3 regions of the Haloimpatiens massiliensis genome follow, and region 2 is predicted to be linked to each of the others. Evidence: riboswitches for the same ligand, from Rfam matches in the RefSeq annotation. Region 2 holds a riboswitch; each other region holds the start of a gene.
The links. Region 2 has a riboswitch for FMN ahead of C1715_RS14595 (ECF transporter S component). Riboswitches for the same ligand answer to the same signal wherever they lie in the genome.
Positions count from the first base shown of each region.

Region 1: another riboswitch for FMN. It lies ahead of ribD (bifunctional diaminohydroxyphosphoribosylaminopyrimidine deaminase/5-amino-6-(5-phosphoribosylamino)uracil reductase RibD); the one in region 2 lies ahead of C1715_RS14595 (ECF transporter S component).
Region 3: another riboswitch for FMN. It lies ahead of C1715_RS12615 (ECF transporter S component); the one in region 2 lies ahead of C1715_RS14595 (ECF transporter S component).

Region 1 is NZ_LT854637.1:221,352-224,531, forward strand. It holds gene C1715_RS04200 (manganese catalase family protein) at 42-614, opposite strand; gene C1715_RS04205 (spore coat protein CotJB) at 627-902, opposite strand; gene C1715_RS04210 (spore coat associated protein CotJA) at 914-1,117, opposite strand; FMN riboswitch at 1,412-1,525, shown strand; gene ribD (bifunctional diaminohydroxyphosphoribosylaminopyrimidine deaminase/5-amino-6-(5-phosphoribosylamino)uracil reductase RibD) at 1,865-2,971, shown strand; gene ribE (riboflavin synthase) at 3,110-3,180, shown strand, end outside.
Region 2 is NZ_LT854640.1:1,355,562-1,358,741, reverse strand. It holds gene tsaB (tRNA (adenosine(37)-N6)-threonylcarbamoyltransferase complex dimerization subunit type 1 TsaB) at 1-534, shown strand, start outside; gene rimI (ribosomal protein S18-alanine N-acetyltransferase) at 536-979, shown strand; gene C1715_RS14595 (ECF transporter S component) at 1,309-1,959, opposite strand; FMN riboswitch at 2,045-2,160, opposite strand; gene C1715_RS14590 (lysophospholipid acyltransferase family protein) at 2,729-3,180, opposite strand, start outside.
Region 3 is NZ_LT854640.1:922,227-925,406, forward strand. It holds gene thiW (energy coupling factor transporter S component ThiW) at 1-147, opposite strand, end outside; TPP riboswitch at 457-562, opposite strand; gene C1715_RS12610 (DUF4064 domain-containing protein) at 673-1,032, opposite strand; gene C1715_RS12615 (ECF transporter S component) at 1,279-1,929, opposite strand; FMN riboswitch at 2,059-2,198, opposite strand; gene C1715_RS19485 (hypothetical protein) at 2,376-2,522, opposite strand; gene C1715_RS12620 (DUF5694 domain-containing protein) at 2,781-3,180, opposite strand, start outside.

The sequences.
Region 1 (3,180 bases), on a different contig from region 2:
TACCAACAACCTTTATTAACGTTACTACATATATTATAGACCTAAAAGAATTTTTTACTATCTATATAGTCATATACATCTACTAGTGCTTCACCAAATCTTTGATAGTGTACGATTTCTCTTGCCCATAGGAATTTAAGAACATCTTTTACATCTTGGTCATCTGTAAGGTCTATAAGATGCTCATATGTTGCACGAGCTTTTTGTTCTGCAGCCATGTCTTCATGTATATCTGTTACAGGATCACCTAGTGCTTGAATATAGGCAGCAGTCCAAGGTACTCCACTAGCATCTGATGGGAACAAAGCATTGTCATGTTGTGCATAATGTGCACCTAAGCCAGCTTCCCTTAATTCATCTGGAGTTGCATCTTTAGTTAATTGATATATCATAGCACAAATTATTTCTACGTGAGCTAGTTCTTCTGTACCTATATCTGTTAACAAACCTTTAGTCTTTCCTGTTGGCATGGTGTATCGCTGATTTAAATATCTTATAGCAGCGCTTAATTCTCCATCCGGTCCCCCATATTGGGTTACAAGAAATTTAGCCATTTTTAAATCTTTAGATTTTATTTTAACAGGATATTCTAATTTTTTTTCATATATCCACATACGACAACCCCCTTATTCCCCTATTTCCCATGGCCATGGTTCTTCTACCCATTTCCAAGAAGGAGTACTTTTGGCATAACCAAAGTTGGTTAATGGACCGTATTTTACTTCATAGGCTTCTTTCATATCCATCAACATATCTGTAGTCATATTATAGTCATTTAGAGCTCTTTGATTGTTAGGATGATTATCTAAATATAAATTTAATTCTACAGCTGCAAATTCTAATTCTTTAATTTTTTTCATCATTTTACTGCGGTCATTGTCGTCATAGCACATTTTAGCCATTATAACTCCTCCTATTCCTTAGATTTTATTGGGTAAGGTATATAAAGATTAGGGAATAAAGTTCCCTTTTTTAGGGCTTCATCCAATGGAAACAAAGAAATATAAGGTTGATCAGGTATAAAAGCTCTAGTTAGCCTTATTTTTTTCATATTAGCATAAGGATTAACCATTGGATTAGGCATATAGTCCATACATGGATTGAATGATTGATACATATTCCTCCACCTCAGTTATTATTTACAATATATACTATTCATATATAGGTATATGTGTTAACAGTTTATAATTCAACCCGTAAAATCTCGTTCATACCCTTGTAATCGAGGATGAAAGGGCTTTACGTTATGGAGGTTCAATGACCTTGTATAGTAGATATAATACCGTTGTAAGTAAAGTATATAGAGGTAGAAAAATAGTGTACAAAGGAAAAAACATGCATGTAAAAAGTTAACGTAAAATACATTGACATGAAAAAACAGCAGTGTTATACTTTATTTAAATTAATATGGTGAAACCTTCAGGGCGGGGCGAAATTCCCCACCGGCGGTAAAGTCCGCGAGTCTTTTGACTGACTTGGTGAAATTCCAAGACCGACAGTATAGTCTGGATGGGAGAAGGAAAGATATGCTTTATAGCTTTATATAGCATCTCTTTAATTGAATTTATTTAGCGTGATTATGGACCCTGGAGATATATTATCTTCAGGGTTTTTGTGTTAATGGTGAAATTTATTGTTTTGAGCTTTTATAAAGGCAGGGAGGATAAAATTCATAAATACTCCATAGTGTACCTTTTGTGGTTTAATAAACTGATTAAATTTCACATTTCAAATAAAGTTTAGTGTAGTTTTACTAAAACTTTAAGTTTTAAACGCTGTAATAGTTTACAAATCTTGAATACCACTTCTCCTAGTGGAAACATCCCTTTGATTTTACCAATAGTGTTTTAAAAGAGGTGATTTTTTGAAAATAGAATATATGAGAAGAGCCATTGAACTTTCAAAAAAGGGTGCTGGATATACAAATCCAAATCCTTTAGTGGGAGCAGTGATAGTGAAGGAAGGCAAAATTATAGGTGAGGGCTATCATGAATTTTATGGAGGACCACATGCTGAGGTAAATGCCTTTAAAAACTGTCAGGAAGACCCTAAAGGTGCAGATATGTACGTTACCTTGGAACCTTGTTCGCACTATGGAAAGACACCACCCTGTGCAAATGAAATTGTAAAAAGTGGTATAAAAAAAGTAATTATAGGTATGAAGGACCCTAATGAATTGGTATGTGGAAGGGGAATAGACATATTAAAAAAGGCTGGAATAGAAGTTGAAGTGGGGGTATTAGAGGAAAAAATAAGAAAGGTAAATGAGATATTTATAAAATATATAACTACTAGAATGCCCTTTTGCATAATGAAAACTGCCATGACTTTAGATGGAAAAATAGCCTGTAAAACAGGAGATTCCCAGTGGATTTCAAATGAAATATCTAGAGAGTATGTTCACGAATTAAGGCATAGAGTATCAGCTGTAATGGTGGGCATAGGCACTGTACTTGCGGATAATCCTTCTTTAACTACTAGATTAAATAATGGTAGTGGTAAGGATGCTATGAGAGTAGTAGTAGATAGCCATGGAAGAATACCATTAGATTCTAAAGTGATTAATGTAAGTTCTACTGCTAAAACTGTGGTGGCTGTGGGGCAAGAGGTAGAGGATAAAAAGTTAATGGCTTTAGCCCAAAAGGGGGTTCAAGTTATAAAAACTCCTGGAAAGGATGGAAAAGTAGATCTTAAATATTTAATGAATAAACTAGGGGAAATGGGAGTTGACAGTGTGCTTTTAGAAGGGGGAGGTACTTTAAACTACAGTGCTTTAAGGGAAGGGATTGTAGATAAGCTTATGTGTTTCATAGCTCCTAAAATAATAGGAGGGACAGATGCAAAAACTCCTGTAGAAGGTGATGGAGTAGAGTTTATGAAAGAGTGTATTGAGTTAGGAAAGATAGAGGTTAAAAATATTTCAGGAGATATTTTAATAGAGGCACTAGTTAATAATAAGCTAGGGAACTGATAGATGAATATGATGGTGAATAAATGAAAAATACCTAGCATAGATAGAGTAACTTTATCTAAAATAAATGAACTAATAACTATTACATAAAATATAGTGGCTTTCATGTAATTATGTTAGGGGAGGGGTGAATAGCTGTTGTTTACAGGAATAATAGAAGAAATTGGCCAGGTAGAGAACATAAAAAAGGGAGAGAAATCCGCTTCTAT
Region 2 (3,180 bases):
TCTATAGATGGATTTGTTTGTTCAAAGGGACCTGGCTCATTTACTGGCTTAAGAATTGGAATGGCAACTATAAAAGGCCTTTGCCAAGGATTAAATAAACCTTTAGTGAGCGTATCTTCTTTAGATTCTCTTGCTAACAATTTAGCCTATACCTCTGGCTTAATATGCCCTATTTTAGACGCTTTAAGAGACAATGTTTATACCGCCCTATTTACATTCCATAACGGAAAATTGTGCAGAATAACTGATTACATGGCTATCCATATTGATGAATTAATAAATATTATAAAAGAAAAAAATTCTACAGTTACTTTTATAGGAGACGGCACTTACAAATTTTCATCTAAGTTAAGAAACTCTTTGGATCAGTGCTTTTTTGCTCCTACGCATTTGAATATAATGAATTCTGCCTCATTAGGCCAGTTAGGTATGGAACTTTTTAAAGAAAATAAGACTGATGATATATTAACTGCTAGTCCCGTCTATTTAAGAAAATCACAAGCTGAAAGAGAATATGAAAAAAAGAAGGAATAATATGAATGATATAATAATAAAAAATATCTCAGATGAATATATTGACACAGTTCTTAAAATAAATTCACTTAGTTTTAAAGACCCTTGGTCTAAAAGCTCATTTACAAAAGAATTAGAGAATAAATTTGCTCACTATATAGTAGCCCTTATAGATGACTTAGTGGTGGGATATGTTGGTATATGGGCCATACTTGATGAAGCTCATATCATAAGCATAGCGGTGCACCCTAATTATCGCGGTTTAGGTATTTCATTTCACTTAATGAATGGTATTTTTGATTTATGTAGAAATCTTGGGGTAAAAGAACTAACATTAGAAGTTAGAACATCTAATGTTGCCGCTCAAAACTTATATAAGAAGTTTGACTTTAAAGAAGAGGGGATTAGAAAAAAATACTATTCCGATGGAGAAGACGGTTTAATAATGTGGAATAGAAATATATAAATTAAATCCCCAGTTTAAACTAATAATTAGTTAAAAACTAGGGATTATTTATTTAACTTTCACAGGTAAATTTCATACCCTTATTATTCTTTAATTTAAAATTTATATTTTATAACTAAAAAAATTTAAATTATTTATTATGATTATCCCACAAAAAGTATTAAATTACTTTAATTATGAAATTTCTCTGGAATGACTTGCATAAGAAGCAAAGGAACTGTTTAAATTTATTGTTCCGAGCTCTTATGCAAGTCATGGAGGAGAAATTTCATAATTCCACCACATTGTACCCTTTTATGGTTTAATCTTTATTATATACTCTTTATTTTTTATTTATTTCCTATACTATTGTTGATATTTTTTTCAAAATCCTCATTTGCTATTTTTATTTGTTCCTTGTGTAGTATTGGAGAAACACTTTTATATACCAATCTAGTCATAACACATACTATAGCTCCCTTTATTAAGTTAAAAGGAATTATAGCCCAAATTATAAGTGTACCTAAATTTATAACCTTTGGGTTTACTTTAGAACTCATACCTATTACTGAACTTATAGGAAATCCTAATACTTTTTCATACATTGGCAATAACACCAAAAGATTCACTATAGCTGCACCCAAACTCATGACTAATGTGCCTGCAATTAATGCTATAACTGCACACTTCTTGTCCTTCTTTCTATTGTAAATAAGCCCAGCAGTTATTACCATCATTGAACCTACTAAAAAGTTTGCAAACTCTCCTATAAAAGCTGTTGTACTTGCAAATAATCCATGAAGCACATTTTTCATAAATTCAATTATAACCCCAGCTATAGGCCCGAACGCAAAGGTTCCAATTAGTGCTGGTAAATCACTTATATCTATTTTAAGGAACTCAGGGAATATAGGTATTGATACTTCAATAAACATAAGTAAAAAAGCTATTACTGCTAATAATGATATTTTGATATTTTTGTTTAATTTTGAGTTTTTCATAAAAACCCCTCCCAGTTTTATCGAGGAATATTTTGGGAAAATTAAAAGCCCTGAAATAATTCAGGGCTCAAAAAACAAAATAAGAATTTCTCCTCTCCCATCCAGACTCTAACTGTCGGCTTCGGAATTACACCGAATCTGCCTTACGGCTCGCGGGCTATAACCGCCGGTAGGGATTTTCACCCTGCCCCGAAGATATATTATATTTTAAATATTACTAATTTTTCACTTATATTATATATTATATTTCATAAGATTTCAATATATTTTACTATATGATTATCCCACAAAAAGCATTACATTACCTGAATTATGAAATTTCTCTGGAATGACTTGCATAAGAAGCAAAAGAACTGTTTAAATTTAATTTTAGAAATTCTTCTTTTAGACAAATAAAATTATCGTAAGCCTGGCAAGGACGCCAGGCTAGCGAACCTGAGGCAGGACGCTGAATGTGAGCGTTAGATAATTTTATATGGCTAAAAGATTAGAATTTCTTAAATTAAATTTATTGTTCCGAGCTCTTATGCAAGTTATGGAGGAGAAATTTCATAATTCCATTACATTGTACCTTATTGTGGGTTAATCACTATATATAATTTACATTAACTTTAATGTAGAATAATACTTTTAAATTAAGAATTTAGAATGTAAATTGAAATTGCTATACAATTCTTTAATTTATATTTTATTAAAAACTCCTAAAGGAGTTTTATCATTAATTTTAAATTTTAAGTTTTATATTTTCAATGAAAAACTACTTATATTGCTATCTTTCTATTCCACTTAATATAATCTTTCTAACGTCCTCAGCTAAGGTAGCTTTTTGTTCTCTATCTAATTCTCTAACCTTTATACCTTTATGTATTTTAATTGTTACATCTGCCGGAATAAGACCTTTTCCACCATTTCCTTCCCATGCCTTATATGTCCCATCAATTGTAACAGGCACTACCATAACCCCTGCCTTAGTAGCCAATTTCATACTTCCTTTTTTAAATTCTCCTACGGCACTGCTTTTACTTCTAGTTCCCTCTGGGAATATAACCATATTATTGCCATTTTTCAATATGTTTACTCCCTCTTGTATGGACTTCAAAGACTCTCTAACATTTTTTCTATCCATAAATACACAATGTATTGCTTTCATCCATGTAGATATAACTGGAGCTTTTATTAGCTCTTTTTTAGATATAAAACCCATAGGTCTATTGATTCCTG
Region 3 (3,180 bases), 430 kb from region 2:
AGGTCCAAGAATAACAGAACATACTATGTTAATAAAATGTGCCATAGGACACATGCCTTCAATACGAAGAATCGGTGAAATCACAACTCCCATTGCCACCAACATTGCAAGCATAAGTTTTTTTAATAATTTTGAGTTTTTTTCCATAATAAAATACCTCCCTAATAATATTCATTTTCCCAATATGTTATATAGGGAATAAACACCATTATCGAGGTATAGTTTTATCGTAACTAAATAGCAATTCCCTATATGACATAAGCCATACTGGTCGGTCGAAGCTCAAAAGCCTCCTCTCACCTTGAAACACAAGTTCCCTCGCTATTTAGTTGTATTTTGCAATATTAGCTCAGGGCGCTCCTCCTTCACTAATCAAAAATATTCTCTTTGCAGCATAAAAAATGAGATACACCAAATAAGGCACATCTCATTTACACTCATAAGATATATAAACAAATAGTATAAACTAAATATTTCCTTACGTCGGCATTATCCGAATCAAGTTATGGGTCGAAGCATAAACTTCCTCTCAGCCTGCAACCAAGCTCCCCTTTTTAGAAATTGTATCATATAAATTTTTTAAATGCAACACAAAGGTAAAAATATAGAAAAATATGAAACTGCAAGAACTAAAAAGAACCGCATTAGCGCTTCTCTAGTTTTGTTAATAAACTATTGTATTATCTGCTCATTTTTAGATTCCACTTTTCTAGTAAGACACATTATTCCAGCTATCAAAAATAATATCAATGAGGCAACATTAAGGAGATTACATAAAAAAACTCCAACTCCTGCAATTATCATCATTATGCCAGAAACTTTACTATTTTTATTTACTCTACAAGCAAAAACTAAACCAACTATTGATAATATTAAACCTATAATATATATTACTGTGAATACAGTCTCAGTACTCTCTACTGGTTCATTTCCTAACAACAAAGAAATAGCTCCAACCAAAGTTATAAATGTTATTATTATACCTAAAATTCCCCCTATAAGTCCTAGTACAAATTCAGCTGTTCTTTTCATAACGATTCCCCCTAATATATCATATAATAAAATTATATATTATTTATTCCAATATTAGAAGTATTAACCAATTAAAAATTTTAAATATAAGTTTTAGTATTCCTTTTTAGTTGATTTAGTTTTCTATATTCAATTAATACTACTGAATTTTATATAACAACTAACTTATATGGGTATATGGAATCATCCAGTTTAATTGTTTCATTTAACTTTTTGAACACTATAATAGCTACTACAATAAAATAATTATATTGTTCCATTTAATACTAATACTAAAAGAATACATGTAACTAGTATTAAACCGGAAATAAGTGTCACCCCAAGGTTAATTTTTTTAACTGGATTAGATTTCGATGACTCAGGAATAAGGTTACTTCTTCTCAAGGAATTTACTAAAGGTTTATATAAAAGCATAGTTAAGGCTGCATTTAATCCACCCTTTAAAAGATTAAAAGGTAAAAATGCTGGAATCAATAGTTTTGCCACAGCTTCTCTAGGATACCCTAAATAAATTGGAGCAATAAGATAATTCCAAAGAAGCATAACTATTGTCATTAAAATACTTCCAGTAATAAGTCCATATACAGCTCCCTTAAGTGTATGATTTCGTTTATAAATATAACCTGCTGTACATGCAAAAGCACATGTAGAAATGATATTCATAATAAAACCTATAAAACCAGTATCACTAACAGTGAACATTTCCACAAAAGAAACTAGCACTGAAATAATAAATGCTGATAACGGACCAAAAATAAATCCTCCAATAGTAATAATAACATCTTTAGGATCATACTTTAAAAACATTACTATAGGAATACGTCCTAAAACCATAATAATATAGGCAATAGCACTTAACATTGCCAATGTTGTGAGTTTTTTAGTGTTTGTTTTCATTTTACATTCCCCCTAAAAATAGTAACACCTGAAAGAAATGTCTTTCAGGTGTTAATTGCAATTAGGTGGACAATTAGAATTGTAAAAAAATGAAACACAAAAAAAGTAATCATTTATTACAATCAATTAACACGCCTTCTTTTATCCAGACTATACTGTCGGTCTTGGAATTTCACCAAGTCCTAACTTGGACACATGCCAAGTTCTGCATTCTCATGCTCGCGGACTATACCGCCGATCGGGAATTTCACCCTGCCCTGAAGACATTATATTCAAATGTTCTAGAAACATTATACCATTAATAATAATATTTTCAAGTACCCTCTTAAAACTAAACCACTTACTTGTATTAATTTTCATATGTATAATTAAAACTGAAATTAGTATTTAGTATAATTAAAAAGTACAATATTGGTATAAAGTACTTGGATTAAGCAGTCGCTTATTTATACTCTATCTTTGCATATATTTTTCTTTAAAATTTCTAAAAATGATATCTCTTTCTTATTGCTATTTTCCCTTTTAGGTTTAGGCTCAACTCTTAGTCTTTGTTCATAATATTCATTAGTTTCTATTATTTTATTAACTCGCATCTTGAATCCCTCCATATATATATACGTAAGGATTTTAATATTTAATGGGGTGCTAAATAACTCTTTAATCCTAATAATACTTTTTAACAAATAATCTTCAAGATAATTCCAGATATTTAGAAAGCACTTAGGAGTATCCATTTTCCCGAGTGCTTCCTAAGGGGCACGTTATTGCTATAACGCTATTTTTATGCAACTTAATAATTTATTGCACTTTATTTTATACACATTATCTATTATTGTGACTTAACTATTATCTTAATCATTAGATAGAAGCAGTTTATTAACATCTACTAACTCAACCATATTACTCTCTCTCAAAAATTGATTTAATAAATAGATATGACTGCTTCCTATAATTACTAGTATTCTGTCATCAGCTGATTCTACCAAACGACAAATGTTTGAAAAAAGCGTTAAGTTGCGTTGATACCACCATGTTAACCAACTAATGCCAACATACTCTCTCACATAGCCAATACGAGCCATATTGATATACAGTTCATGACTTTTTTTAATTTTATCTGGTTCATTATAACTTTGATACATCTCTAATATACTTTTATTTGCATTATTATTAAAAACTTCTTTTTGAAAAATTTCATTAAATAATTCCGGCTGATTTGTTTTTGTCCATTCATATACTTCACCAAAAGGT